DNA from 3 places in the Azospirillum palustre genome. Region 1 is predicted to be linked to each of the others. Evidence: predicted binding sites of a transcription regulator. Region 1 holds the regulator's gene; each other region holds the start of a gene.
The links. Region 1 encodes PhoB, which activates phosphate uptake and scavenging genes when phosphate is short. Its sites were predicted from a motif close to TNTCATAAAACTGTCA; they were not measured.

Region 1 (9,573 bases):
CCTGCCGCAGGTCGGCGGCAAGCTCCGGCCCGATGTCCTCCTTGAACACGTCGAGCGCCGGGCGGCCGTCGATCTCCAGGATCACGTTGTCGTCGCTGGCGGTGACGGTGCGCGTCGGTCCGATCGGGCGGCAGCCCTGGGTCAGCGCGGTGGCGACCGGCAGCTGCGGCGCGAACAGCATGCCCGACACGCCGCCCTCGGTGACCGGGTCGGCATCCTCGGCCCCGGCGGCGATCTGCGGGAACTCCCCGCGCGAGGCGGTCAGGCCGCCGACCAGGAAGACGCCGGCCTCCTCCGACAAACGGGCGACCAGCCCGGCCATGTCGGCATGGTGCGGATCGACATGGACCAGCGCCAGCGCCGCGCCATGCTTGTCCAGCCAGCCGCCGGCACTGCCGCGCAGCGGCTCCAGCCCGTCGGTCAGGGTGGGGAACAGGCGGAAGCTGTCCTCCGGCAGGCGGGCGGCCATGATCGCCAGCCCCGGCTCGTCGAACAGGGCGGCGCCGTTCGCCATCACGCCGATGCCGGCGGTGCCGACCCAATGGCGGATGCCGGTGACGCCGCGCAGCAGGGTGACGATGCTGGTGGCATGCTCCGCCAGCCCGTCGGTCAGATAGAGGAAACCGAGGTTGCAGCCGGCGACCGGCCCCAGCCGGTCGAGGCAGGCCTTGACCGTCGGTCCCCATTCCGCCCCGGCGGCGCAGGCGGCGGTAAAGCGGGTGTCGCTGTCCAGGGGCACGGTCACGGGGGTTACGGTCATGGCGGGTCAGCCTCCGGTCTTTTCTGTAGTCTTCTGGATTTGCGGCAGGCTGTCGAGCAGGGCGGTGACAGAGGGCAGGATGCGCTCGACGATCACCGCCACGCCCTGGGCGTTGGGGTGCAGCCCGTCCGGCTGGATCAGCGCCTGCTGCAACGCCACCCCGTCGAGGAAGAAGGGATAGAGCGGCACATCGTAGGTCTTGGCGAGATCCGGGTAGATGGCGTTGAAGCTGTCGGTGTAGGGCTTGCCCAGGCTTGGCGAGGCGAACATGCCGGCCAGCAGGGTCGGCACCTTGCGCTCCTTCAGCGTCTTCAGGATGGCGTCGAGGTTGGCCCTGGCCTGACCGGGGTCGAGCCCGCGCAGCATGTCGTTGGCGCCCAGCTCGACGATGGCGGCGTCCGGCTTGTCGGCCAGCGCCCAGTCCAGCCGCGCCCGCCCGCCGGCGGTGGTGTCGCCCGACACGCCGGCATTGACGACGGTGACGCTGTAGCCTTTCGCCGCCAGCGCCTTTTCCAGCTGGCGGGTGAAGCCCTGCGGTTCCGGCAACCCATAGCCGGCGGTCAGGCTGTCGCCCAGCGCCAGCAGCTTCACCGGCTGCGCGGCAACCGCGCGGGTCGGAACGGTCATCGATGCCCCTGCGGCGAAAAGAAAGGCGAGCGCCACGCCAAGGGCGCCCGTGTTGAAAGCCCGGCGGGTCGTGCCATATGGCGATGGTCCATTCCGCTTGTGCGAGTGTCGCATGTCCAAGGCTCAGTCCCCTGCAACGTCGTCAAATTCCATCGCCCGCTCTTCAAACGAAATCATCGTTGAACTCGACGACGTCCACCTGAAATTGGACAGCGGCGCCGGACCCGTCAACATCCTGCGCGGCGTGAATCTTCAGGTGTCGGCCGGCGAGCGGGTCGGCGTCGTCGGCCCCAGCGGCTCCGGCAAGTCGACCATGATGATGGTGATGGCCGGGCTGGAGCGCCCCAGCGGCGGCCTCATCCGCGTCGCCGGCCAGGATCTGGGGAAGCTGGACGAGGACGGTCTGGCGCGCTTCCGCCGCCAGCATGTAGGCATCGTCTTCCAGGCTTTCCATCTGGTGCCGACAATGACAGCGCTGGAGAATGTCGCCATCCCGCTGGAATTTGCCGGGGTCGCCGACGCCTTCGACCGCGCCCGCGTCGGGCTGGAGCAGGTGGGGCTGGGCCACCGCATCCACCATTATCCCGGCCAGCTGTCGGGCGGCGAGCAGCAGCGCACGGCGCTCGCCCGCGCCTTCGTCACCGAGCCGTCGCTTCTGCTGGCCGACGAGCCGACCGGCAACCTCGACATCGACACCGGCGCCACCATCGTCAAGCTGCTGTTCGATCTGGCCGAGCGGCGCGGCACGACGCTGGTGCTGATCACCCACGACCAGAGCCTCGCCGCGCGCTGCGACCGCACGGTGCGTCTGGCCGACGGGCGGATCGCCGACGACGGGCAGGCGGCCCGGCGCGCGAAACTGCAGGCGGCGGGGGAGTGAGGGGGATGGCTGGACTGATGCGGACCGTTTCTCCCTCTCCCCCCCGGGGAGAGGGTCGGGGTGAGGGGGACGCACGGCGTGGCGTTGCTCGGCGTGCAACGCCCTCGTCACTGAAACAATCCTCGCCACGCATCCCCCTCACCCTAACCCTCTCCACGGGGGGGAGAGGGGACAGGCGCGGGTGCGAGCGGAGGGCGACGCAATGATCAACCTCAGCCTCGCGCTCCGGCTTGCCCGGCGGGAGCTGCGCACCGGCCTGAAAGGGTTCTGGGTCTTCCTCGCCTGCCTCGCCCTTGGCGTCGCCGCCATCGCCGCGGTGCAGTCGGTGTCGAGCGGGCTGCTCGACGGGCTGGCGAGCGACGGGCGCTCGATCCTCGGCGGCGACGTCGCGTTGCGGCAACTCTACAATCCGCCGGCCGACGAGCAGATGGCGGCGCTGAAGGCCGGTGGCCGGGTGTCGACCTCCGCCGAGATGCGGGCGATGGCCCGCGCGGATGACGACGTCCGCTCCTCGCTGGTCGAGCTGAAGGCGGTCGACAATGTCTATCCGCTCTACGGCGCGGTGACGCTGGAAGGCGGCGGCGACCTGCGCGACGCGCTGGCGCAGAAGGACGGCCGCTGGGGTGCCGTGGTCGAGGCCAGTCTGGTTGACCGGCTGGGCATCAAGCCCGGCGACACCATCCATGTCGGCGAAGGCGCCTATCGCGTCGCCGCCGTGCTGGACCGCGAGCCGGACCGCGCCTCATCCAACGCCTTCTCGCTCGGGCCGCGCCTGCTGGTGGCGCTGCCGTCGCTGGCGAACACCGGGTTGCTGCAACCCGGCAGCCTCACCTGGTGGAGCACCAAGGTGGCGCTGCCGCCGGACACCGATCTCAAGGCCTGGCAGGAGGGCTTGCGCGCCCGCTTCCCCGATGCGCCCTGGCGGATGCGCGACTACACCAACGCCTCGCCGCAGATCGAGCGCTTCATCGACCGCATGACGCTGTTCCTGACGCTGGTCGGGCTGACCGCGCTGCTGGTCGGTGGCGTCGGGGTCGGCAACGCGGTGCGCAGCCATCTCGATTCGCGTGCCCGCACCATCGCCATGATGAAGTGCATCGGCGCGCCCGGCGCCCTGGTCTTCCAGCTCTATCTGGCGCAGATCCTGGCGCTGGCCCTGCTGGGCATCGTCATCGGGCTGGCGCTGGGTGCGGTGGCGCCGCTGGCGCTGGGCCGGCTGCTCGACGGCGTGCTGCCGGTGTCGGCCCATATCGGCGTCTATCCCGGCGCCCTGGCGCTCGCCGCCCTCTATGGCGTGCTGACGGCGCTGACCTTCTCGCTGTGGCCGCTCGGCCGGGCGCGCGAGGTGCCGGCGGGCGCCCTGTTCCGCGACGTGATCGCCCCGGCCGGCGGCCGGCCGCGCACGCCCTACACGGTTGCGATGATCGTGTCGGCCCTGGCGCTCGCCGGGCTGGCGGTGCTGACCGCCCACAACAAGATCTTCGCCCTGTGGTTCGTCGGCGGCTCCATCGCCACCTTCCTCGCCTTCCGCGCCGCCGCCGCCCTGGTCACCTGGGGCGCGGCGCGGGTGGGGCGCGTCAGGCGTCCGGGCCTGCGTCTGGCGCTCGCCAACCTGCACCGGCCGGGCAACCCGACGGCGGCGGTGGTGCTGTCGCTGGGTCTCGGCCTGACGGTGCTGGTCGCCATCGCGCTGATCCAGGGCAACTTCTCCCGCCGGGTGTCGGAGACGATCCCGCAGGACGCCCCCGCCTTCTTCTTCGTCGACATCCAGCGCGACCAGTTCGATCCCTTGCGCGAGCTCGTCACCGCCGTCCCCGGCGCCAGCGCCTTCGAGGCGGTGCCGAGCCTGCGCGGCCGGATCGAGCGGGTGAACGGCGAGGACGCCGAAAAGGCGCTGGTCAACCCGGAACAGGCCTGGATCCTGGCCGGCGACCGCGGCATCACCTATTCGGCGACGCTGCCGAAACACTCAACCGTCACCGCCGGCAGCTGGTGGCCGACCGACTATGCCGGGCCGCCGCTGATCTCGATCCATCAGAGCGTCGCCGAGGCCTTCGGCATCGGTCCCGGCGCCACCATGACCGTCAACATCCTGGGCCGCAGCTTCGAGGCCAAGGTCGCCAACGTGCGGTCGGCCGATTTCAGCAGCATGGCGATCAACTTCACCATGGTCTTCGCCCCCGGCACGCTGGAGGGGGCGCCGCAGACCTGGGTCGCCACCGTCCGCGCCACGCCCGATGCCGAAACCCAGGTGCAGCGCGCCGTCCTGCAACGCTTCCCCAACATCACCATGGTGCGGGTGAAGGACGCGCTCGACACGGTGGCGGAGATGCTGGGCCATATCGGCACCGCGGTGCGCATCGTCGCCGGCATCACGCTGGCCGCCGGCACGCTAGTGCTGGCCGGTGCGGTCGCCGCCGGCCACCGCCGCCGGGTCTACGACGCGGTGGTGCTGAAGGTTCTGGGGGCCACCCGCGGCGACGTGCTGCGCGCCTTCCTGCTGGAATACGGGCTGCTGGGACTGCTGACCGCGGTCATCGCCGGCATCATCGGCACGCTGACCGCGTGGGCGGTGCTGAAGTTCCTGATGCATTGGGAATGGAGCTTCCTGCCGTCGGCGGTCATCACCACCGCTTTGCTGAGCACGGCGATCACGCTGGCTTTCGGGTTCTATGGTACTTGGCGGGCTCTGGGCCAGCCTTCGGCGCCATTGCTTCGGAACGAGTGACTCCCGTATGATGAACCCGCAGGAAAAACGAATCGTGAAAGCTTTTTCATCTGGAAAAAGCGCCGTCGATTCCTATTGAACCGCATGGCGGACTCGCCAATATGTCCTGCGACGGGATCACCCAATTCCACCGAGGAAACCAAACCATGGCAGACCCGACCTATAACCGCTTCGCGACCGCAGGCCGCGCGACAGATCGGGGATACTTCGACGAAGGCCTGCGTCAGCACATGCTGCGCGTGTACAACTACATGGGTGCCGGCCTGATCCTGACGGGTCTGGTCGCCGCACTCGTGTCGTCCAGCCCGGCCATGATGGCCACCATCTTCGGCACCCCGCTGAAGTGGGTGGTGATGCTGGCCCCGCTCGCCTTCGTCATGGTGCTGTCCTTCGGCATTCAGCGCCTGTCCTTCGCATCGGCACAGATGATCTTCTGGGCCTACTGCGGTGCGATGGGCCTGTCGATGTCGGCCATCTTCCTGGTCTTCACCGGGGCGTCGATCGCGCTGACCTTCTTCGTCACCGCCGCGACCTTCCTGGCGATGAGCCTCTACGGCTACACCACGAAGGCCGACCTGTCGAAGATGGGCTCGTTCCTGATGATGGGCGTCATCGGCCTGGTGATCGCCGGCCTGGCGAACATCTTCTTCCAGTCGCCGGCCCTGCACTTCGCGATCTCCGCCATCGGCGTGCTGATCTTCACCGGCCTGACCGCCTATGACACCCAGTCGATCAAGGAAAGCTACGCCGAGGGCTACGATCACGAGAGCACCGGCAAGCTGGCCCTGATGGGCGCCCTGACGCTGTACCTGGACTTCATCAACCTGTTCCAGTTCCTGCTGCAGTTCCTGGGCCAGCGCAACAACGACTGATCCCGAGACGCCTGATCGGACAAGCATCGGATCAAGCAGCCGCCGCCCGGAAGCACCCGCTTCCGGGCGGTTTTCTTTTGGGCCGGCTCAGGGCTCCACGGTCACCGTGTCGCCGACCTTGAGACCCAGCACACGGTCGGCCCGCCCGCGGTTGACGGCGATCTCCGCCAGCCCGTTGGAGTTTTCGTACCACAGCGGCTGCCCCGGCCCGACGGCACCGAAGGTGCGGGCGCGGGCGATGCGGGTTCCGCCTGCGGTCAGTATCGCATCGGCGGGCAGGGCGGAGGCCCGCAGGCCGGTCATGGCGTTGCCGTAGACATCGACATAGACGATGCGCGGCAGCTCGTCCGGCCAGTCCGGGCGGTCGATGGCGGCGGGATCGAGCGGGCTGCGTGCGACGGACCTGCCGGTCGCGAGACTGGCGGCGACGGGGGCGAACAGGTCGCGGCCGTGGAAGCTGGCGGACAGCCGGTCCGGAATCCAGTCGATTGTCCAGGCGTTTAGCGACGTTGCGCGGCGGGCGAGCAGGGCGAACAGGCCATTGTCCGGTCCGACGAACCAGCGCCCGTCGGCCTCCACCATCACCGGCCGCCGGTCGGTGCCGACACCGGGATCGACGACAGAGAGAAAGACGCTGCCGGCCGGGAAGGCCGGGGCGTAGGCCGCCAGCAGATAGGCGGAAAGCTGCGGGTCGAAGGCGGGGGCGTCGGCGAACAGGTCGATGGCCGGCACGCCGGGCGCCTGTTGCGCCAACACCGCCTTCATCTGGCCGGTGTAGGGGCCGGAAAGCCCGAAATCGGTGAAGAGCAGGATCATGAGGGCACGGGGGGCATGGGTGGCAGTCTCACCAGTGCTGCGGTGGTTCTGCCCCCATCCTACCCCGCACTCACATCGACTTGGTATCCAGCGCGTAGCCGGCCGACCGCACGGTGCGGATCAGGTCCAGCTCGTCCTCTTCGTTCATCGCCTTGCGCAGGCGGCGGATGTGTACGTCGACCGTACGCGGCTCGACGTACACGTCATGGCCCCACACCAGATCGAGCAGCTGTTCGCGCGAGAAGACACGGCCGGCATGCTGCATGAAATGGCGCAGCAGGCGGAATTCGGTCGGGCCGAGATGTACGTCCCGGCCGTTGCGGCGGACACGGTGGGCGGCCAGATCCATCGTCACGTCGGCGAAGGTCAGCACCTCGTCGGTCATGCCGGGAGAGGCGCGGCGCAGCACGGCGCGCATGCGGGCGACCAGCTCGGTCGGGGAGAAGGGCTTGGTGATGTAGTCGTCGGCGCCGGAATTCAGGCCGCGCACCCGGTCGCCTTCCTCGCCGCGGGCGGTCAGCATGATGATCGGGATGTCTCGGGTTTTGGCGTTGCGGCGCAGCTGGCGGCAGACCTCCAGCCCGCTCATCAGCGGCAGCATCCAGTCCAGCAGGACGATGTGCGGCGTCTGCTCGCCGGCGGCCAGCAGGGCCTCCTCGCCGTCGCTGGCGGTGGCGACGCGGAAGCCTTCCTTTTCCAGGTTGTACTTCAGCAGCGTCAGGATGTCGGCCTCGTCCTCGACGATCAGGACGAGCGGCTTCAGGGCCGCGTTCATGGTGGCTCCGTTCACAGCGCGCGTCTCGACGTTAACCGGCATGGCACAGCCTTTTCAACAAAGGAGGGAAGAGGGGCGGGCATCGGGCACACAGGGCAGGGCTCAGCCATAGCGGCCGGTGATGTAGCCCTGGGTGCGCTCGTCACGCGGGTTGGTGAAGATTTCCTCGGTGTCGTCGCACTCCACCATTTCGCCCAGATGGAAGAAGGCGGTGCGCTGCGACACGCGGGCGGCCTGCTGCATGTTGTGGGTGACGATGACGATGGTGTAGTTGGCCCGCAGCTCGTCGATCAGCTCCTCGATGTGGGCGGTCGCGATGGGGTCGAGCGCCGAGCAGGGCTCGTCCATCAGGATCACCTCGGGGCTGACGGCGATGGCGCGGGCGATGCACAGCCGCTGCTGCTGGCCGCCGGACAGGCCGGTGCCGGGTTCGCGCAGCCGGTCCTTCACCTCCGCCCACAGCCCGGCGCGCTTCAGCGAGGTCTGCACCACCTCGTCCAGCTCGTCCCGGCCGGAGGCCAGGCCATGGATGCGCGGGCCGTAGGCGACGTTGTCGTAGATCGACTTCGGAAAGGGGTTCGGCTTCTGGAACACCATGCCGACGCGGGCGCGCAGCTGCACCGCATCGACCGCCTTGCCGTAAACGTCCTCGCCGTCGAGCGCGATCTGCCCTTCGACCCGGCAGCCCTCGACGGTGTCGTTCATCCGGTTCAGGCAGCGCAGGAAGGTCGACTTGCCGCAGCCGGACGGGCCGATCAGCGCCAGCACCCGGTTTTCCCGGATGTCGAGGTCGATGCCCTTCAACGCCTGCTTGGCCCCGTAGAACACCTTCACCCCGCGGGCGGTCATCTTGTTGGGCAATGCTGCACCCGCGCGTTGACCGGCACGCTCGTCGGCGCGGGGCCGCAGCTTCAGCGGGTTCTGAATGCTGCCTGGAATGCTCATGGCGCTCACCACCGTCTCTCGAAAATCTTGCGCAGGATCACGGCCGCGCCGTTCAGCAGGATCAGGACGCCGAGCAGGATCAGGATCGCCGCCGAGGTGCGCTCGGTGAAGGCCCGCTCCGGACTGTCGGCCCACATGTAGATCTGCACCGGCAGCACCGTGGCGCTGTCGGTCAGCCCGTGCGGAATGTCGACGATGAAGGCGACCATGCCGATCATCAGCAGCGGCGCCGTCTCGCCCAGCGCGCGGGCCATGCCGATGATGGTGCCGGTCAGGATGCCGGGCATCGCCAGCGGCAGCACATGGTGCAGCACCGTCTGCAGGGGCGAGGCGCCGATACCCAGCGCCGCCTGACGGATCGACGGCGGCACCGCCTTCAGCGCGACGCGGGACGCGATGATGATGACCGGCAGCGTCATCAGCGCCATCACCAGCCCGCCGACCAGCGGGGCCGAGCGCGGCATGCCGAAGAATCCCAGGAACACGGCGAGGCCGAGCAGGCCGAAGATGATCGACGGCACCGCGGCGAGGTTGTTGATGTTCACCTCGATCAGGTCGGTCCAGCGGTTTCTGGCTGCGAACTCCTCCAGATAGACCGCGGCGGCGATGCCGGTCGGCACCGACAGCGCCATGGTCACCAGCAGGGTCAGCAGCGAGCCGGCGATGGCGCCGCCGATGCCGGCCTGTTCCGGCTCCCGGCTGTCGCCGGCGGTGAACAGGGTGGTGTTGAAGCCCTGCGCCAGCGCACCCGACGCCAGCAGCGCGTCGGCGGCGGCGACCCTGGCGTCGCTGATCCCGCGCTCGCTCTCCGGCAGGTCGCGGCGGTAGGCGCCCTTCACCAGCTGGTCGATCTGGTCGTCGGCGCGGACCCAGATTGTCTGCGTCGTGCCGGCCAGCGCCGGGTTCTTCGCCACCATCGCCTCCAGCTCGTAGGGCGCGCCCGACGACAGCAGGTCGTTCAGCACGCGGCGGCCGGCGCGGTCGGTGACCTGGGGGAACTGGGCGTAGAGCGCCCGGCGCAGCGGGGCGGTGTAGTTGCGGTCGGCGACCTCCGCCGGGTCGAGCGTCACCTCCAGCCGGATGCGCGCTTCCCAAAAGGCACTGGCGCCCTTGGCGACGATGGAGCCCAGCAGCAGCACCAGCATCAGCGCCGCCAGCGCCACCGCCGCG
Region 2 (9,573 bases), 1.3 Mb from region 1:
CGGTGCCGTTCCTGGCACGTCAGCACCGTCTGCGCCTGCCGGACGATCTGATGCAGCGCCATGGCGCCAAAAGCGAAGACTTGTTTGCCGGACGCTCGACGCCGGAACTGCGGCCGGTGGTTGGCGAGATCGCCGATGTGGCGCGCAAGCATCTGGCCGAGGCCCGCGCCCTGCGCCGCGAATTGCCGAAGGCGGCGATCCCGGCGCTGCTGCCGGCGACGCTGGCCGACCTGCATCTGGGCGTGATCGCGCGCGAGGGCAACGACGTGTTCGCTCCGCGCGTCCTGTTGGCCAATCCGTTCCGTCAGCTTCGGCTGGGCTGGGCGGCGATGCGCGGGCGCTACTGACGCCCGCGCTGCACGGAGACCCGCAGAGACCCGCCGGTCAGCCCTTCAGCCAGCCGTCAAGGTCGGCCATCGCCCGGCGGGTGTAGGCCAGCTTGCGGTCGCGGCCGCGGATCTTGTCGTCCACCGGCGGGAACAGGCCGAAATTGACGTTCATCGGCTGGTAGGTTTCCGCCTCCGCCCCGCCGGTGATGTGGCCGAGGATGGCGCCGAGCGCCGTGGTCACCGGGGGCGCGCTGATCTCGTGGCCCAGACGCTCCGCGGCGGCGAAACGGCCGGCGAGCAGGCCGACAGCCGCGCTCTCCACATAGCCTTCGCAGCCCGTGACCTGACCGGCGAAGCGCATGCGGGGCAGCGACTTCAGCCGCAGGGCGCCGTCCAGGATGCGCGGACTGTTCAGGAAGGTGTTGCGGTGCATGCCGCCCAGCCGGGCGAACTCGGCATTCTCCAGGCCGGGGATCATGCGGAAGATGCGGGCCTGTTCGGCGTGGCGCAGCTTGGTCTGGAAGCCGACGAGGTTGTACAGCGTGCCAAGCGCATTGTCCTGGCGCAGCTGGACCACCGCATAGGGGCGGCGTTCCGGCCTGTGCGGGTTCGTCAGGCCGACCGGCTTCATCGGGCCGTAGCGCAGGGTGTCGACGCCGCGTTCCGCCATCACCTCGATCGGCAGGCAGCCTTCGAAGTAAGGGGTGTTCTTCTCCCACTCCTTGAAGTCGAGCTTCTCGCCCTCGATCAGCGCGGCGATGAAGGCGCGGTACTCGTCCTTCTCGAAGGCACAGTTGATATAGTCCTTGCCGGTGCCGCCGGGGCCGGGCTTGTCGTAGCGCGACTGGAACCATGCCTTCGACAGGTCGACGCTCTCCAGATAGACGATGGGCGCGATGGCGTCGAAGAAGGCCAGCGACTCCTCGCCGGTCTGGGCGCGGACCGCCTCGGCCAGGGCGGGGGAGGTGAGGGGGCCGGTGGCGACGATGACGCTGTCCCACTCCTCCGGCGGCAGGCCGGCGACCTCCTCGCGCTGGATGGTGATCAGCGGATGGGTGGAGATGGCTTCCGTCACCGCGTCGGCGAAACCATCGCGGTCCATGGCGAGCGCGCCACCGGCCGGCACCTTGTGCGCGTCGGCGCAGCGCAGGATCAGCGAGCCGCAGCGCCGCATTTCCTCATGCAGCAGCCCGACCGCATTGTACTCGGCATCGTCCGACCGGAAGGAGTTGGAGCAGACCAGTTCCGCCAGCTTGTCGGTATCATGGGCCTCGGTCTTGCGGACCGGCCGCATCTCGTGCAGCACGACGGGCACACCGCGGGAGGCGAGCTGCCACGCGGCTTCCGAGCCGGCGAGACCGCCGCCGATGACATGGACGGGGCGAAGAGAGTCGGTCATAGAAGCGATTTTCCAAACAGAAGACTGCGGATGATTGACGCGCAATCTAAGCTGTCCGCTTCCAAAACGACAGTCCTCAAACGGCGGCCGTCAGACACAGATCAGCCGGCCTCCACGGGGAAGGCCGGCTGCAAGTCGATCAGGAGTCAGTCAGAACATCGATCCAGGCAGAACAATGAGCCTCAGGCGTCAACCAAGCAGTGGCTCACTCGCTCTTCGTCGTCGTGCTGCGTTCGACGGTGGTGGAACCGGTCGGGGCCGGCGTCACGGTGGTCGAGCCGTAGCTGGGGGTGGTGGTCGTCGTGGTCGTCGTGCTGGTGGTGGATTTGTCGGACCCGCAGGCCGCCAGCAGTAGGGCCGCACCAAGGGCGGCCCCCATACCGGTCAGAAGCGTCTTGCTCATGCCTCTCGTCTCCCATGCAGTGCGAATTCTGCCTGGAAGAACAAGGCTCAGCTTGCGTTTGTTCACGCCCTCTTTCGGGTTGCCGATTTCCGCACCGCCGGCTTCGCCTTTAGGTAGGGGGCGAGATAGCGGCCGGTGTAGCTGCGCTCCACCTTCGCGACATCCTCCGGCGTGCCTTCGGCGACGATCTCGCCGCCGCCGGTGCCGCCCTCCGGCCCCAGGTCGATGATCCAGTCGGCGGTCTTGATGACCTCCAGATTGTGTTCGATCACCAGCACCGTGTTGCCCTGGTCGACCAGCGCATGCAGCACCTCCATCAGCTTTTCGACATCGGCGAAATGCAGGCCGGTGGTCGGTTCGTCGAGGATGTACAGCGTGCGGCCGGTGGCGCGGCGGCTCAGTTCCTTGGACAGCTTGACGCGCTGCGCCTCGCCGCCCGACAGGGTGGTCGCCGCCTGCCCGATGTGGATGTAGCCGAGGCCGACGCGTTCCAGCGTGTCCAGCTTGTCACGGATGCCGGGAACCGCCTTGAAGAACTCCTTGCCCTCCTCGACCGTCATGTCCAGCACATCGGCGATGGTCTTGTCGCGGTAGGTGACTTCCAGCGTCTCGCGGTTGTAGCGCTTGCCGTGGCAGACGTCGCAGGTGACATAGACGTCGGGCAGGAAGTGCATCTCGATCTTGATGACGCCGTCGCCCTGGCACGCCTCGCAGCGCCCGCCCTTGACGTTGAACGAGAAGCGGCCGGGACCATAGCCGCGCGCCTTCGCCTCCGGCAGGCCGGCGAACCAGTCGCGCATCGGCGTGAAGGCGCCGGTGTAGGTCGCCGGGTTGGAGCGCGGGGTGCGGCCGATCGGCGACTGGTCGATGTCGATGACCTTGTCCAGATGCTCCAGGCCCAGCACCGCGTCATGTTCGGCCGGATGCTCGCGGGCGCCCACCAGCTTGCGCGCGACCGCCTTGTACAGCGTCTCGATGATCAGCGTGGACTTGCCGCCGCCGGACACGCCGGTCACGCAGGTGAAGGTGCCCAGCGGGATCCTGGTCGAGACGTTCTGCAGGTTGTTGGCGCGCGCACCCTGCACCTCCAGGAACTGGCCGGGGTGGCCGGGCCGGCGGGTGTCGGGCACCGGGACGAAGCGGGTGCCGTTCAGATACTGGGCAGTGATGCTGTTGGGGTTCTTCTGAACCTCCTCCGGCGTTCCCTGCGCAATGACGGAGCCGCCATGCTGGCCGGCACCGGGACCCATGTCGACCAGATAGTCGGCGCTGCGGATCGCATCTTCGTCATGCTCGACGACGACGACGGTGTTGCCGATGTCACGCAGGCGCTTGAGGGTTTCCAGCAGCCGGTCGTTGTCGCGCTGGTGCAGGCCGATGGACGGTTCGTCCAGCACATACAGCACGCCGGTCAGGCCGGAACCGATCTGCGAGGCGAGCCTGATCCGCTGGCTTTCGCCGCCCGAGAGCGTGCCGGATCCGCGGCTGAGCGTCAGGTACTCAAGCCCCACGGCATTGAGGAATCCGAGGCGCTCGTTGATCTCCTTGAGGATGCGGTAGGCGATCTCGCGGTCTTTCGGGCGCAGATGCTCGTTCAGCTCGCTGAACCAGGCACCGGCGCCGGCGATGGACAGCTCCGCCGCCTCGGAGATGTTGCGCCCGCGGATCTTGACCGCAAGCGCCTCCGGCTTCAGGCGGGCGCCCTTGCAGACCTCGCAGGGCTGGGAGGACTGGTACTTCGACAGCTCGTCACGCGTCCAGGCGCTGTCGGTTTCGCGGAAACGCCGCTCCAGATTGTTGACGATGCCCTCGAACGCCTTGTTGGTCTGGTAGCGCCGCAGGCCGTCGTCATAGGTCATGGTGATGGCCGACCCGTCCGAGCCGAACAGGATGGTCTTGCGCACCTTCTCCGGCAGATCCTGCCAGGGCGTCGTCATCGATGCATCGAAATGCTCGCAGATGCTCTCCAGCGTCTGGTCGTAATATTTGGAGGTCGAACCGGCCCATGGCGCGATGGCGCCCTTGGCGAGGGTCAGCCGCTCGTCCGGAACCACCAGCATTGGGTCGAAATAGATCTTGCTGCCCAGCCCGTCGCAGGCCGGGCAGGCACCGAACGGGTTGTTGAAGGAGAACAGCCGGGGCTCGATCTCCGGAATGGTGAAGCCGCTGACCGGACAGGCGAATTTCTGCGAGAAGACGGTCTGCTCGTTGGTCTCGGCATTCTCGACCCAGACGATGCCGTCGGCCAGCCCCAGCGCGGTCTCCAGCGAATCGGCCAGACGGTTGCCCAGCCCTTCGCGGACAACGATGCGGTCGACCACCACCTCGATGTCGTGCTTGAGCTTCTTGTTGAGCGCCGGTACCTCGTCGATCTCGTACATGGTGCCGTCGACCCGCACGCGCTGGAAGCCGCGCTTGCGCAGGTCCTGGATTTCCTTCTTGTACTCGCCCTTGCGGCCGCGGACGAAGGGCGCCAGCAGCAGCAGCCGCGTGCCTTCGGGCATCGCCATGATGCGGTCGACCATCTGGCTGACCGTCTGGCTTTCGATGGGCAGGCCGGTGGCCGGCGAATAGGGGATGCCGACGCGCGCCCAGAGCAGGCGCATGTAGTCGTAGATCTCCGTCACCGTGCCGACGGTCGAGCGCGGATTCTTGGAGGTCGTCTTCTGTTCGATGGAGATGGCCGGCGACAGGCCCTCGATGGAATCGACGTCCGGCTTCTGCATCAGCTCAAGGAACTGGCGCGCGTAGGCCGACAGGCTCTCCACATAGCGCCGCTGCCCCTCGGCATAGATCGTGTCGAAGGCAAGCGACGACTTGCCCGATCCGGACAGGCCGGTGATGACGATCAGCTCGTCGCGCGGCAGATCCACATCGACGTTCTTCAGGTTATGTTCCCGCGCGCCGCGGACGCTGATGTATTTGTTCATGGAGTGTTCTTTTACCCGAAGCTTTTCCGGATGGAAAGCGGCAAGGCGCCGCGACGCATGACGAAAATCGGCCGGCAGAGGAAATGGCCCAGTGGAAATGGCCCCCGCCGCCGGTCGGCTGACGATATATGCGCCAGGCGCGGTATTGCCACCGGCGCCCCGCGCGGGTCGGTCATGACCAGAAGGGCGGAACGGCGCGGAACCGCTTCCACAGCTCGGGCAGCGCCTTGCGCCGCTTTTCGGATTGGCGCTCGATCCAGGCGGCGACCACGCCGACCGTCTTCGGGTCGGCGCCGGTCAGCGATGCGAGCATGCGGGCGCTGGTGACGGCGTCCTGATCGGCATCCAGCGCCGCCTGCAACTGTTCCAGCGCCGCGAAGAAGGGCAGGGTGGCCGCCTCAGGATAAAGTCCCCGGAAGAAATCGGCGGTATAGCGCAGCGTGCGCAGCCGCCGGCGCAGCTTGTCGCGCCCCTTGGCATCCTCCGGCGGCTTCGCCGGCTTGCCGAGCTTCGCCATGCGCGCGGACAGCCAGCCGCCGGCAAGCGTGGTGACCGGCGCCGACAGCATGGCCCGCCGGTCGCCGTCCGCCTCCGACATCCAGCGGCCATGCTCCAGCCACGCGGCGAGGCCGAGAACGGTGGTGGTGCAGCCGGGCGCCAGAATCGCCGCCATCGCTTCGCGCGCCGGACCGGCCCCGGCGGAGCGGGCCAGCGACTCCAGCCGCTCCAATGCCGTCCGGTCGATGCCCTGGGCCGCCTTCGGATCGGCAAGGAGAGGAGCGAGGACGCCGGACATCAGCACGTCCCAGCCGCGCGCCGGTCCCAGCCGCTTGGCGAGCCCCCGGCTTTCCTCGACCAGCCGGTCGGCTTCCGGCGCGGCGATCAGCGGAGCGAAGAGGCGGTGGGCGGTGCGCAGCCGGCGCAGCGCCACGCGCATGCGGTGCAACCCCTCCACGTCGCCGCCGGCCAGCGCACAGGATTCATTGGCCAGGAACTGGCGCAGCGCCTGACGCAGGATGTGGCGATAAGCCTCCGCGACCGTGGTCAACGGCGACAGGCCGAGCGGTTCGGCTTCCACCGGTCCCGGCGCCCTGCCAGTGACCATCCGCAGGCCGGTCTCCGCCTTGCTTTCGGTGCCGATGCGCATGGGAATGGCGGATTGCAGCATCAGCGCCAAATCGAACAGGCTGGCGACCTTGCCGGCCTTCAGCTCCAGTTCCACTTCGCTGATCGGCAGGGAGTTGCCGCCGGCATAGACGCCGCCGTCATCGACGGCCAGTTCGACCGCGGTCAGCGGATCGGGGCGCAGCAGCAGGGTGGTGCGCCGGAAGTCGGTGATGAACAGGCAGTCCAGCGCATCGAGCGCCGCCGACGGCACCAGCCCGACAACGCTGGGATCCGTCAGCACGCCAACATCGACCGCCTCTCCGGCGACGACCCACTCCCATTCCCGCCGCACGGCAACGGCGGCCGAATCGCCGGGGCTGGCGCTGTTGACGGTTTTCAGGGTCTGGACGAAGCGGTCGCCCTCCTGCCGCACCCGCAACGCGACCCCGTTGGCGGCGAGCTTGAAGTCGGGCGTGTCGAAATAGGCGGTTCGCAGCCTTTGGCTCACCGCCGGGCCGTCGGCAATCGCCAGCAGCCCCGGCAGCGCCGCCACCCGCGCCAGATCCGCCGTCGCCGCATGCAGCTTCAACTCCACCTCGCGGAACGTCGAGGCGGCCGGCTGCGCGTCGGGGCCGGGCTGGGGGTTGCTGGGTGGTGCCGTGGGTGGGCTGACGGGGGTCAAGGGTCGGCTTCCTCCCGAATCCGGCCGGGGCGCGGCCTTGCGGCCGAACTGGCCTGGAGCGTATCAGGTGGATCCGTGGATACTCCAACCGCCGCCGCAGGTTAAGAGAGTTTACGCGGCTGCACAAAATCCGCCAGCCGGCCGGCGCCCATCTCCAGGTCGACCCAATGCAGTGTCTCGAAGACCAGAACGGCGCAGGCGCCGGTCGGGAATTTGTCGGCCAGGTCGTGGCGGAGGCCATGGTCGCCGCTGCCGGTCAGGGCGTTCGCCAGTTCGTGCAGGTCGGGATTGTGCGCCACCAGCATCAGGCCGGTCGCGGAATCGGGGGCGTCGCGCAGCCGTTCCAGCAGCGTGTGTGCGCCGCACAGATACAGGCCGCGTTCATGCTCCACCGGCGGATAGGGCGTACCCATCGCCGTCATCACCCGCTTGCGCGTTTCCACGGCCCGCACGGCGGTCGAACAGAGCACGAGGTCGATGTGCGCGTGATGCTTGGCCAGATAGGCGCCGACCAGGGTGGCCGCCTTCTCTCCACGGGCGTTCAACGGGCGCTCGTGGTCGCCCAGCGACGGATCGTCCCAGGAGGATTTGGCATGGCGCAGCAGGAACAGCGTCTTCATGGCGGAAATCTGCCGGCAGGGGAGGGGCAAGGGGGCTGGTGGCGGGATCGGCGAGGCGGGAAGAGGTCGCAGTGTTTAACCAAATGGGAGTCCTGAAACCGTAACGCATATGGGATACTCTGTCTGCCCACCATATAACCGTCGTCGGCATGGTTCAAAGCCAAGCGCCGGCGTTCGGGATTTCACGATTTCAGAGGTCGACGTGACGCATCTCCAGGAACTCGATTCGGTCGGTATCGAGCCAAACGCCCCGGAACGCTTCATCAATCGGGAGCTTTCGTGGCTGGCCTTCAACCAGCGCGTCCTGGACGAGGCGGCCAACGCGAATCACCCGCTTCTGGAGCGGCTGCGCTTCCTGTCGATCTCCGCCAGCAACCTCGATGAATTCTACATGGTCCGCGTCGCCGGCCTGAAAGGGCAGGTGGCCGCCGGCGTCAAGACGCCCAGCCCTGAGAATCTGACGCCGGCCCAGCAGCTGGCTGCCGTGAAGCAGCGCATCGCCGCCCTGATGGAGAGCCAGCAGGCCACATGGCGTTCGCTGAAAGGCGAACTGCGTGGCGCCGGCATCTCGGTCGTCGATCCGGCCGACCTCAGCGAAGGGGAACTGGACTGGCTGGAAGCCAAGTTCCTGGACGATATCTTCCCGATCCTGACGCCCATCGCCGTCGATCCGGCCCACCCTTTCCCGTTCCTGCCGAACCTCGGCTTCTCACTGGCGCTCCAGCTGCACGACCCGGTCAAGGGCCGGCACATCGACGCGCTGGTGCCGCTGCCGACGCAGCTTGAGCGGTTCCTGCGCCTGCCGGGTTCGGACATCCGCTTCATCCAGCTGGAAAAGGTGGTGATGCAGTTCATCGACCGCCTGTTCCCTCCGTTCCAGGTCAAGGCGCACGGCGTCTTCCGCGTGCTGCGCGACAGCGAGATCGAAATCGAGGAAGAGGCGGAAGATCTGGTCCGCACCTTCGAAAGCGCGCTGAAGCGCCGCCGCCGCGGCAGCGTCATCCGGCTCGCCACCGACAGCGGCATGGCCGCCGACCTGCGCGAGTTCCTGCGGCATGAGCTGAACGTCGCGTCGGACGACGTCTTCATCCTGGATGGGCTGATCGGCCTGACCGACACCAAGCTGCTGATCGTCGACGAGCGGCCCGATCTGGTCTTCCGCCCCTTCAACGCCCGTTTCCCGGAACGGATCCGCGATTTCGGCGGCGACTGCTTCGCGGCGATCCGCCACAAGGACATCGTCGTCCACCACCCCTATGAGTCGTTCGACGTGGTGGTGCAGTTCATCCGGCAGGCGGCCCGCGACCCGCAGGTGGTCGCCATCAAGCAGACGCTCTACCGCACCAGCAAGGACAGCCCCATCGTCGCCGCGCTGATCGAGGCGGCGGAGGCCGGCAAGTCGGTCACGGCTCTGGTCGAGCTGAAGGCCCGCTTCGACGAGGAGGCGAACATCCGCTGGGCGCGCGATCTGGAGCGCGCCGGCGCCCAGGTGGTCTACGGCTTCGTCGATCTGAAGACCCACGCCAAGGTGTCGCTGGTGGTGCGGCGCGAGAAGAAGGCGCTGCGCAGCTACGTCCATTTCGGCACCGGCAACTACCACCCGATCACGGCGAAGGTCTACACCGACCTGTCCTTCTTCACCTGCGACCCGGCGCTGTGCCACGACGCCGCCGTCATGTTCAACTTCATGACCGGCTATGCCACGCCCAAGGTGCTGGAGAAGATCGCCATCGCCCCGATCACGTTGCGCCAGCGGCTGTCGGACCTGATCGAGGCGGAGATCGCCCATGCCGCCGCCGGACGGCCGGCGTCGATCTGGGTGAAGCTGAACTCCCTGGTCGATCCGGTCATCATCGACAAGCTGTACAAGGCCTCGCAGGCCGGCGTGCAGATCGACATGATCATCCGTGGCATCTGCTGCCTGCGGCCGGGGGTGAAGGGGCTGTCGGAGAACATCCGGGTGCGCAGCATCGTCGGCCGCTTCCTGGAGCATGGCCGCGTCATCTGCTTCGGCAACGGCCATCCCATGCCCAGCAACCAGGCCAAGATCTTCATCTCCTCCGCCGACTGGATGACCCGCAATCTGGACCGCCGCATCGAGAC
Region 3 (9,573 bases), 580 kb from region 1:
TTCAGCCAGGCCCGCGGCCAATCCACGCCGCTGCCGTCGGTCAGGCTGGCGCACAGCGCCCAGAAGCGCGGCGAGTGGTTCATCTCGCGCAGATGGGCCACCTCGTGCCCGACCACATAATCCAGCACCGGCTCCGGCGTCAGGATCAGCCGCCAGGAGAAGGATAGCCGGCCGGTGGACGAACAACTGCCCCAGCGGCTTTTGGTGTCGCGGATCGTCACCGCCGCGACGCGGGCACCGATGGTCGCGGCCTTCAGCCGGGCGCGGGTCGCCAGTTCACGCCTGGCCTCCGCGGTCAGGAAATCGCGGACGCGGCGGGCGACGTGTTCCGGTTGTCCGCCGACCAGCAGGGCGCCGTCCTCGATGCGCGTCGGGCCGCGCATGGCAGGGTCGTGACGGATGACATGCTCGATGCCGAGATAGGGCACGCTGGCGCCGTCGGCGAAGGGCAGGGACGGCGGCATCGCCGCCAGCCGCGCCCGCAGCCAGCCGTCATGCCGGCCGACGAACTGGCGGGCATCGGTTTCCGACACGCCGACCGGCACCACCACCTGGACCAGCCCGCGCCCGGCATCGACCCGCAGGGTCATGCGGGTCGCACGCGCGCTTTCCCGCAGCTCCAGCGGAATCGGCAGGCCGGATATCTCCAGCGCGCGGGGCGGCTGGGGCGGCCGGGCGGCGGACCGCTTGCGGCGACGCAATAGGGCGGGGAGGCGTTGCACCATGCCGTCTTATAGCGCGGCCGGCGCCGGCTGCGGAAGCGTCCTCCGCCCTTTGTCGGAATGGTGCCGCGGCCCGATTTCGGCTTAAAGCATTAGGGCTTTCGAACGATCCCGGCCTATGGGGTCGACTGAGGTCACATTTGACACGATCGATCGGGGCACAAGATAAAGCAGAGGTAACGCGGTGGTCTGTAGGCCTCCCATTTGCCGCCAGTTCATATGTTCGTTTGCCTGCGGTCGGTCTTCCCTTCAGCTTTGCCGAGTACATGCCATGCCCCTCATCCCTGGAAAAACTCCGACGCGTGAGGATTGGCTGGACGCCCTGCTGTCGGCCAACGGTTCTCCCCAGGCACTGCTTGGCGAGGATGGGCGCGTGCTGGTGGCGAATCCCGCTTTCGCCGCCCTGATCGGCCATGCGCCGGGCGGGGTGGAGGGGCTGTCGCTGGCGGAGGCCGGGCTGCCGGCCGAAACGGCCGAAGGGCTCGACGGGCTGCGGCGGCGGGTGATGGCGACCGGCACGCCTGCCTCCACCACCGGACCGCTTCCCGGCTTTCCTTGCATGCTGGCGCTGACGCCCGTCCCGGACGCCGATGGCCGCACCGGCGCGGTGGCTCTTGTCGCCGATGCCGGGGCCGCCGCCTTGGCGGAAGCAAGGGCGGAGGCGGCACAGGCCCGCGCCGATGCCGAGCGCGCCCGCACCGCCAAGGGCAAATTCCTGTCGGCCGCCAGCCACGACCTGCGCCAGCCCTTCCAGGCGATGCACCTGTTCCACCATCTGCTGAGCGGCCGGCTGACCGATCCGGCCTCCATCGAGCTGGCGAACAAGCTCGAGCAGGCGATCCTCGGCGGCGAGGCGCTGCTGCGCGCCCTACTGGAAGTCTCGGCACTGGAGGCCGGGCTGGTCACCGCCAAGCCGGAGACCTTCCCGGTCGACGAACTGTTCGCCAAGATGCTGGAGGAATTCGGCCCGGAGGCGGAGGCGAAGGGCCTGCGCCTCAACATCCACCCGTTCGACGCCCACATCACCAGCGACCCGGCGCTGATGGAGCGGCTGCTGCGGCCGATCATGGCCAACGCCCTGCGCTACACGCTGAAGGGCGGCGTCCTGCTGGCGGCGCGGCGGCGCGGCGAGTTCCTGCGCATCGAGGTGTGGGACACCGGTGTCGGCATCGACCCGTCCAACCATGCCGTGATCTTCGAGGATTTCCACCAGCTCGGCAATCCGGGGCGCGACCGCAAGCAGGGTCTGGGCCTCGGCCTCGCCATCGTGCGGCGGCTGGGGCAGGTGCTGGGGCATCCGGTGACGGTGCGCTCCAGGCTCGGCAAGGGCTCCGTCTTCGCGGTGGAGGTGCCGCTGGCCGGCAATGACGGCGACCGCTCGGGCGACGACTCCGGCGACAGCGAACCGGAGCCGGCGGCCGGCCAGTCGTCCTTCGCCGCTGCCACACCCATGGAAACCCGCACGGTGCTGGTGATCGAGGACGACGCGGTGCAGCTTGAAGGGATCGGGCTGCTGCTGCGTGGCTGGGGCTATGCGGTCATCCCCGCCCGCGGCATCGACGAAGCCTGCGCCGGGCTGGAGGGCGGCGCTGCTGCGCCCGACCTCGTGCTGTCCGACCTGCGCCTGTCGGGGCCGGAGACCGGCATCGACGCCATCCAGGCGGTCCGTGCCCGTTGCGGCCGGCGGGTACCGGGCGTCATCGTCACCGGCGACACCGATCCCGACCGGCTGCGCAGCGTCGACCGCAGCGGCTTTCCCCTGGTCCACAAGCCCTGCGATCCGACCGCCCTGCGCCGCCTGCTGAGCCGCAGCCTGATGGCCGGACGGGCGGGGGCCCTACCGTCCGTCCGCCGTCCGGATGCCGTCTGCCCGCGTTAGCCGTTCCGCACTTGCGCGTTTTCGCTCTGCAACATTCCATCGCTGCGATTTTCACGTCATAAAACTGTAATGCGGCGTCTTGACAGACCCGCGTATGCGTGCGCAGTGTGACGGTTAGAGCAACCAAACAGTTTCGAAAGCGATCATCGCGCTGCCGGTCTTTTTCGCAATCGCACACAACGTCGCGCGCATTGGCGTGTGCAGCGGCGTCTGCGATTGCCACCAAAACTTCACGAAAGCGTCGCGGGACGGCAACCCGTTGCCCTCATGACAACCGCGAACCATACCGGGATAGGGAGACCCACCGCATGTTGACCCGCCGCAAGCTTGCCCTCCTGTCGGGCGCCGCCGCCACCTCCGCCCTGCTGTTCGCCGCCGCACTGCCGGGCTCGGCTCTCGCGCAACAGAAGACCGTGATCGATTTCTGGCACGGCCTGCCGCAGCCGCTGGGCGGCCAGCTGGAGCAGATCGCCAAGGACTTCAACGACAGCCAGCAGGCGGTCCAGGTCAACGCCTCCTACAAGGGCAGCTACCCGGAGACGATGCAGGCGGCCATCGCCGCCTTCCGCGCCGGCAACGCGCCGCACATCGTGCAGATGTTCGAGGTCGGGACCGCCACCATGATGGCCGCCGGTCCGGCGGTGAAGCCGGTCTACCAGCTGATGCAGGAGACGGGCGCGTCCTTCGACGCCGACGCCTACATCCCGGCGGTGAAGGGTTACTACTCGTCCAAGGACGGGAAGATGATGGCGCTGCCGTTCAACAGCTCCAGCACCATCATGTTCTACAACAAGGACGCCTTCCAGAAGGCCGGCCTCGATCCCAACAAGCCGCCGGCGACCTGGCCGGAGATGATCGAGGCGACGAAGACGCTGAAGGCGTCGGGCTCCACCTGCCCGCTGACCACCGCCTGGCCGGTGTGGGCGCAGTTCGAACAGCTGGGCGCCATCCACAACACGCCCTTCGCCAGCCAGGCCAACGGCTTCGGCGGCCTGAACGCCGAGCTGAAGATCGACGCCCCGCTCTACGTCAAGCATGTCCAGACGCTGATCGACATGCAGAAGGATGGCCTGTTCAAGTATGGCGGCCGCGACAACAAGCCCGACGCCCTGTTCCCGTCGGGCGAATGCGCGATGATCCACGCCTCGTCGGGCCTGCGCAGCCGCATCCTGAAGGAGGCGACCTTCGCCTGGGGTGCCGCTCCGCTGCCCTACTGGCCGGAATTTGCCAAGGACGGCCCGAAGAACAGCATCATCGGCGGCGCCGCCTTCTGGGTGATGACCTCGCCCAAGCGCACGCCGGCCGAATACAAGGCAGTGTCGCAGTTCTTCACCTACCTCGCCCGGCCCGAGGTCGATGCCAAGTGGCACATGGACACCGGCTACGTCCCGGTGACGATGAAGGGCTTCGAACTGGCCAAGGCGCAGGGCTATTACGAGAAGAACCCCGGCGCCGACGTGCCGGCCGCCCAGCTGACCCGGACGCCGACCACCGAGAACAGCATGGGCCTGCGCCTGGGCAACCTGCCGGAAATCCGCAACATCATCCAGGAAGAGCTTGAGAAGGCCTTCCAGGGCCAGCAGGACGCCAAGCAGGCCTTGGACGCCTCGATCAAGCGCGGCAACACCGTGCTGCGCAACTTCGAGCGCGCCAACAAGGGCTGATCTGCTGAACCACTCCCGCATCCCCTCTCCCCCCCCCCGGGGAGAGGGTTAGGGTGAGGGGGATGCGCGGCAAGGATCTTCAAGAATCGCGCACTCTACGCTCCCCACGAAATCCATTCCATGCCTCCCCCTCACCCCGGCCCTCTCCCCGGGGGGGAGAGGGGGAAGCCGAGCTTCACGCATAACCGCCGAAAGACCATCCTTTGCAGCGTCGCGTCACCTTCGACAACCGGCTGTTGCCCTACCTGCTGCTGGCGCCGCAGGTGGCCGTGACGCTGGTGTTCTTCATCTGGCCGGCCGCCAACGCGATCTGGCAGTCGGTGCACCTGCAGGACGCCTTCGGCATCCGCAGCGAGTTCGTCTGGTTCGAGAACTTCACCAATGTGCTGGGCGACCCGAACTATCTCGACACGCTGAAGGTCACGGTCGTCTTCAGCCTGGCGGTGACCGTGCTGGCGATGGGGCTGGCGCTGCTGCTGGCGGTGCTGGCCGATTCGAAGCTCAAGGGAGCGCGGGCCTACAAGACGCTGCTGATCTGGCCCTACGCGCTGGCGCCGGCCGTCGCGGCGGTGCTGTGGATGTTCATCTTCAACCCCGACATCGGATCCTTCGGCCGGGCGCTGCGGGCGCTGGGCTATGACTGGGATTACCGGCTGAACGGCGGGCAGGCGCTGACGATGGTGATCATGGCCGCCAGCTGGAAGCAGGTGTCCTACAACTTCATCTTCTTCCTGGCCGGATTGCAGGCGATCCCGCGCTCGGTGATGGAGGCGGCCAGCATCGACGGCGCCGGTCCGGTGCGGCGGTTCTGGACCATCACCTTCCCGTTGCTGTCGCCGACCACCTTCTTCCTGCTGGTGGTCGACATGGTCTACGCCTTCTTCGAAACCTTCGGCACCATCCACGCCCTGACCCAGGGCGGGCCGGGCAAGGCGACGGAGACGCTGATCTTCCGCGTCTATCAGGACGGCGTCGTCAACAACGACCTCGGCGGATCGTCGGCCCAGTCGGTGATCCTGATGGTGATCGTCATCGCGCTGACCGCGGTGCAGTTCCGCTTCGTCGAGCGCAAGGTCCACTACTCATGAAGCCGACCCGTTTCATCGATCTGCTGCCGCACATCGTCCTGATCGTCGGCGTCCTGATCTTCGCCTATCCGATCTATGTGACGCTGATCGGCTCCACCTGGGATTCCGGCACCATCGGCCGCGGCGGCCTGCCGCTGTGGCCGGGCGGGCAGGGGGCGACCAACTACGCCCAGGCCTGGGTGGGCGAGGCCGGCGACCGCGCCATGTACACGCCCGTCCGCACCATGATGCTGAACAGCCTGGTGATGGCGCTGTCCATCGCGCTGGGCAAGATCGCCATCTCCATCCTGTCGGCCTATGCGGTGGCCTTCTTCCGCTTTCCGCTGCGCATGGCCTTCTTCTGGCTGATCTTCATCACGCTGATGCTGCCGGTGGAGGTGCGGATCATCCCGACCTACAAGGTCGTCGCCGACCTCGGCCTGATCAACACCTATGCCGGGCTCGCCATCCCGCTGATCGCGTCGGCCACCGCGACCCTGCTGTTCCGCCAGTTCTTCCTGACCATTCCGGACGAGCTGCTGGAGGCGGCGAAGATCGACGGCGCCGGGCCGGTGCGCTTCTTCATCGACGTGGTGCTGCCGCTGTCGCGCACCAACATCGCCGCACTCTTCGTCATCCTCTTCATCTATGGCTGGAACCAGTATCTCTGGCCGCTTCTGGTCACCAGCAGCGGCGACATGGAAACCATCGTGACCGGCATCACCAAGATGATCGGCACCGGCGAATCGGCCAACGACTGGCACATCATCATGGCGACCACGGTGCTGGCGATGCTTCCGCCGGTGGCGGTGGTGGTGTTCATGCAGCGCTGGTTCGTCAAAGGTCTTGTGGACAGCGAAAAGTAAGCGCGGGCGAAGGGAAAGAAGAACAATGGCAACCGTTGAAATCCGCAACGTCCGCAAGTCCTACGGCCCGGTCGAAGCGATCAAGGGCATCGACATCGCGATCCAGGACGGGGAATTCCTCGTCCTGCTCGGCCCGTCGGGCTGCGGCAAGTCCACCCTGCTGCGCATGGTCGCCGGGCTGGAAGGCATCACCGGCGGCGAGATCGCCATCGGCGGGCGCGTGGTCAACCATCTGGACCCGAAGGACCGCGACATCGCGATGGTGTTCCAGAACTATGCGCTCTATCCGCACATGACGGTCTTCGACAACATGGCCTACGGCCTGAAGATCCGCGGCATTCCGAAGGCGGAAATCCGGGCGCGCGTCGACAAGGCGGCGAACATCCTCGAACTCGGCCGCTTCCTCGACCGCCGGCCGAGCCAGCTGTCGGGCGGCCAGCGCCAGCGCGTCGCCATGGGGCGCGCCATCGTGCGCGAGCCGGCTGCCTTCCTGTTCGACGAACCGCTGTCGAACCTGGACGCCAAGCTGCGCACCCAGATGCGGGTGGAGATCAAGCGGCTTCAGGACCGGCTCGGCATCACCAGCCTCTACGTCACCCACGATCAGGTGGAGGCGATGACGCTGGCCGACCGCATCCTGGTGATGAACCATGGCGTGGCCGAGCAGATCGGCACGCCGCTGGAGGTCTACCAGCGCCCGGCCAGCCTGTTCGTCGCCGGCTTCATCGGCTCGCCGCCGATGAATGTGCTGGACGGCCGCATCGACGACCGCGGCGAGGCGGTGCTGCTGCCCGGCGGCCAGCGCTTGGCCTTGCCGCAGCCGCGCCCGACCGACGCGGGCCGTCCGGTGAAGCTCGGCATCCGGCCGGAGCACATGACCGTCGCCGCAGAGGGGTTCTCCGGCGGTTTCTCCATCGAGATCGAACTGGTCGAGGCGCTGGGCGCCGACACCGTGGTCTATGGCCGTCTGCCGGACGGCGAGAGCCTGCTGGTCCGCATGGCCGGCATCCCCACCGTGCGCGAGCGCGACCGGCTGACGGTCACCCCGCAGGACGGCGCCCTGCACCTGTTCGACGCGGTGACCGGCCGCCGGGTGGAGTGACCGGGCGCGGCCGCTCTCCGATCAGAAGTCCGAACAGCGGCCTTTGAACTCCCAGTCGCCGTAGCGGGTCGGCTCCGGCCCCTTCGGGCCGCCGATCTCGCCGGGTTTCTGTTCCGGGCCCTTGGTTTCCGTTCCATCGGTGGCGGTTCCGGCGGTCACCGCCTCGGCGGCATCCTGTTGCGGCTTGGTCGGTTCGGTCATCATGTCCATCGCGAAACTGTGGGCATACTGGCAGGCATCTTGAACGCGGGCGCGCCCCGGACCCATATCTGGATCATGTCCGGGATCGGAGCGGATTACCCCGCTTCGGCCCATCCTGAACCGATATGGCGATCATGACCAGCTATCTGAAGACCACCATCCTCCTTGCCGGCCTGACGGCGATCTTCATGGCGGTCGGCTTCCTGCTGGGCGGCAAGACCGGCCTGATCATCGCCTTCGTCATGGCGCTGGGCATGAATTTGTTCAGCTACTGGAATTCGGGCGACATGGTGCTGTCGATGTACGGCGCCCGCGAGGTCGACGCCTATTCCGCTCCCGAGTTCCACGGCATCGTCGCCCGGCTGGCGGAACGCGCCGGCTTGCCGATGCCGCGCGTCTACATCATCCAGAACGACCAGCCCAACGCGTTCGCCACCGGCCGCGACCCGGACCATGCGGCGGTCGCCGCCACCACCGGCCTGTTGCAGCGCCTGACGCCGGAGGAGATCGCCGGCGTGATGGCACATGAGTTGGCCCATGTGAAGAACCGCGACACCCTGATCATGACGATCACCGCGACCATCGCCGGCGCGGTGTCGATGCTCGGCAATTTCGGCCTGTTCTTCGGCGGCTCCAGCAACGACGAGCGCGGCGGCAATCCGCTGGGCATGGTCGGGGCGATCCTGGCCGCCATCCTCGCCCCCATCGCCGCGACGCTGGTGCAGATGGCGATCAGCCGCACCCGCGAATTCGAGGCCGACCGCATCGGCGCGGAGATCTGCGGCCGTCCCAACTGGCTGGCCGACGCGCTGACCAACATCCACAACAGCGCCACCCACATCCCCAATTATCAGGCGGAGGCGCACCCGGCGACCGCCCACCTGTTCATCGCCAACCCGCTCAGCGGCGCCAGCATGGCCAGCCTGTTCTCCACCCACCCCGACATGGGCGAGCGGGTGGCACGGCTCCGCGCGATGGCGGCCCATACCGGCAGCTTTACCGGCGGTTTCGGCGGTGGCGGGTTTGGTGGAGGCGGCCGGACCCCGCCGCGCGACGGCCGCTCGCCCTGGCGCGCGCCGCCGCAGGGCGGCCAGGGCGGCTTCATGCCGCAGAACCGCCGCGGCCCCTGGGGCTGATCTGGGGCTGATCTCTCCGGCAAGCTTCTGGTAAAGCATTGCGCGCCGAAGGGGTAGGCGACTACCCTTCCGGCACGCGCTCAATCATGACGGTCGCCAGGGGATTTCTTGCATGTCCGACGCCGCGAAGTACCGCCTTGTCACCCGCTCCGATTTCGACGGGCTCGTCTGCGCCGTCCTGTTGAAGGAGCTGGGCATCCTCGACGAGATCAAGTTCGTCCATCCCAAGGACATGCAGGACGGCAAGATCGAGATCACCGACCGCGACATCACCACCAACCTGCCTTACGTCGACGGCGCCCATCTGGTGTTCGACCACCACCTGTCGGAAACCATGCGCGTCGGCGAGAAGCCCAACCACATCATCGACCCCAAGGCGCCGTCGGCCGCCCGCGTCGTCTATGATTACTATGGCGGGAAGGAGCGTTTTCCCACCATCTCCGACGAGATGATGGAAGCGGTCGATCAGGCCGACTCGGCGCAGTACCAGCGCGAGGACATCCTGAACCCGACCGGCTGGACCCTGCTGAACTTCATCATGGACGCGCGCACCGGCCTGGGCCGCTTCCGCGAGTTCCGGGTGTCGAACTACCAGCTGATGATGGATCTGATCGACTACTGCCGCAGCCATACCATCGAGCAGATACTGGATTTGCCCGACGTGAAGGAGCGGGTGGAGCTTTACACCCAGCATGCCGAGCTGTTCGTCGACCAGCTGAAGCGCTGCGCCACCGTGCACGGCAACGTCGTCGTGCTCGACCTCCGCAAGGAGGAGACGATCTATGCCGGCAACCGCTTCATGATCTACGCGCTGTTCCCCGACACCAACGTGTCGATCCATGTCCTGTGGGGCCTGAAGCAGCAGAACACCGTGCTGGCCTGCGGCAAGTCGATCCTGGACCGCAGTTCGAAGACGGACATCGGCCCGTTGATGCT

Region 2: the regulator PhoB is predicted to act here: its motif matches at 7,559-7,574, upstream of CRT60_RS28530 (RNA degradosome polyphosphate kinase).
Region 3: the regulator PhoB is predicted to act here: its motif matches at 2,656-2,671, upstream of ugpB (sn-glycerol-3-phosphate ABC transporter substrate-binding protein UgpB).

Annotation. Positions count from the first base shown of each region.
Region 1 is NZ_PDKW01000043.1:2,619,389-2,628,961, forward strand. Features, by position in the region: gene CRT60_RS34650 (FIST signal transduction protein) at 1-760, opposite strand, end outside; gene CRT60_RS34655 (arylesterase) at 767-1,387, opposite strand; gene CRT60_RS34660 (ABC transporter ATP-binding protein) at 1,500-2,267, shown strand; gene CRT60_RS34665 (ABC transporter permease) at 2,470-4,995, shown strand; gene CRT60_RS34670 (Bax inhibitor-1/YccA family protein) at 5,142-5,867, shown strand; gene CRT60_RS34675 (SAM hydrolase/SAM-dependent halogenase family protein) at 5,955-6,683, opposite strand; gene phoB (phosphate regulon transcriptional regulator PhoB) at 6,754-7,458, opposite strand; gene pstB (phosphate ABC transporter ATP-binding protein PstB) at 7,561-8,307, opposite strand; gene pstA (phosphate ABC transporter permease PstA) at 8,409-9,573, opposite strand, start outside.
Region 2 is NZ_PDKW01000043.1:1,309,503-1,319,075, forward strand. Features, by position in the region: gene CRT60_RS28500 (phytoene/squalene synthase family protein) at 1-347, shown strand, start outside; gene trmFO (methylenetetrahydrofolate--tRNA-(uracil(54)-C(5))-methyltransferase (FADH(2)-oxidizing) TrmFO) at 385-1,728, opposite strand; gene CRT60_RS28510 (hypothetical protein) at 1,934-2,131, opposite strand; gene uvrA (excinuclease ABC subunit UvrA) at 2,194-5,061, opposite strand; gene CRT60_RS28520 (CYTH and CHAD domain-containing protein) at 5,234-6,850, opposite strand; gene CRT60_RS28525 (SixA phosphatase family protein) at 6,952-7,470, opposite strand; gene CRT60_RS28530 (RNA degradosome polyphosphate kinase) at 7,673-9,573, shown strand, end outside.
Region 3 is NZ_PDKW01000043.1:2,040,275-2,049,847, reverse strand. Features, by position in the region: gene CRT60_RS31915 (M48 family metallopeptidase) at 1-725, opposite strand, end outside; gene CRT60_RS31910 (hybrid sensor histidine kinase/response regulator) at 994-2,601, shown strand; gene ugpB (sn-glycerol-3-phosphate ABC transporter substrate-binding protein UgpB) at 2,910-4,265, shown strand; gene ugpA (sn-glycerol-3-phosphate ABC transporter permease UgpA) at 4,469-5,353, shown strand; gene ugpE (sn-glycerol-3-phosphate ABC transporter permease UgpE) at 5,350-6,198, shown strand; gene CRT60_RS31890 (sn-glycerol-3-phosphate import ATP-binding protein UgpC) at 6,224-7,300, shown strand; gene CRT60_RS31885 (DUF1674 domain-containing protein) at 7,322-7,510, opposite strand; gene htpX (zinc metalloprotease HtpX) at 7,627-8,637, shown strand; gene CRT60_RS31875 (DHH family phosphoesterase) at 8,750-9,573, shown strand, end outside.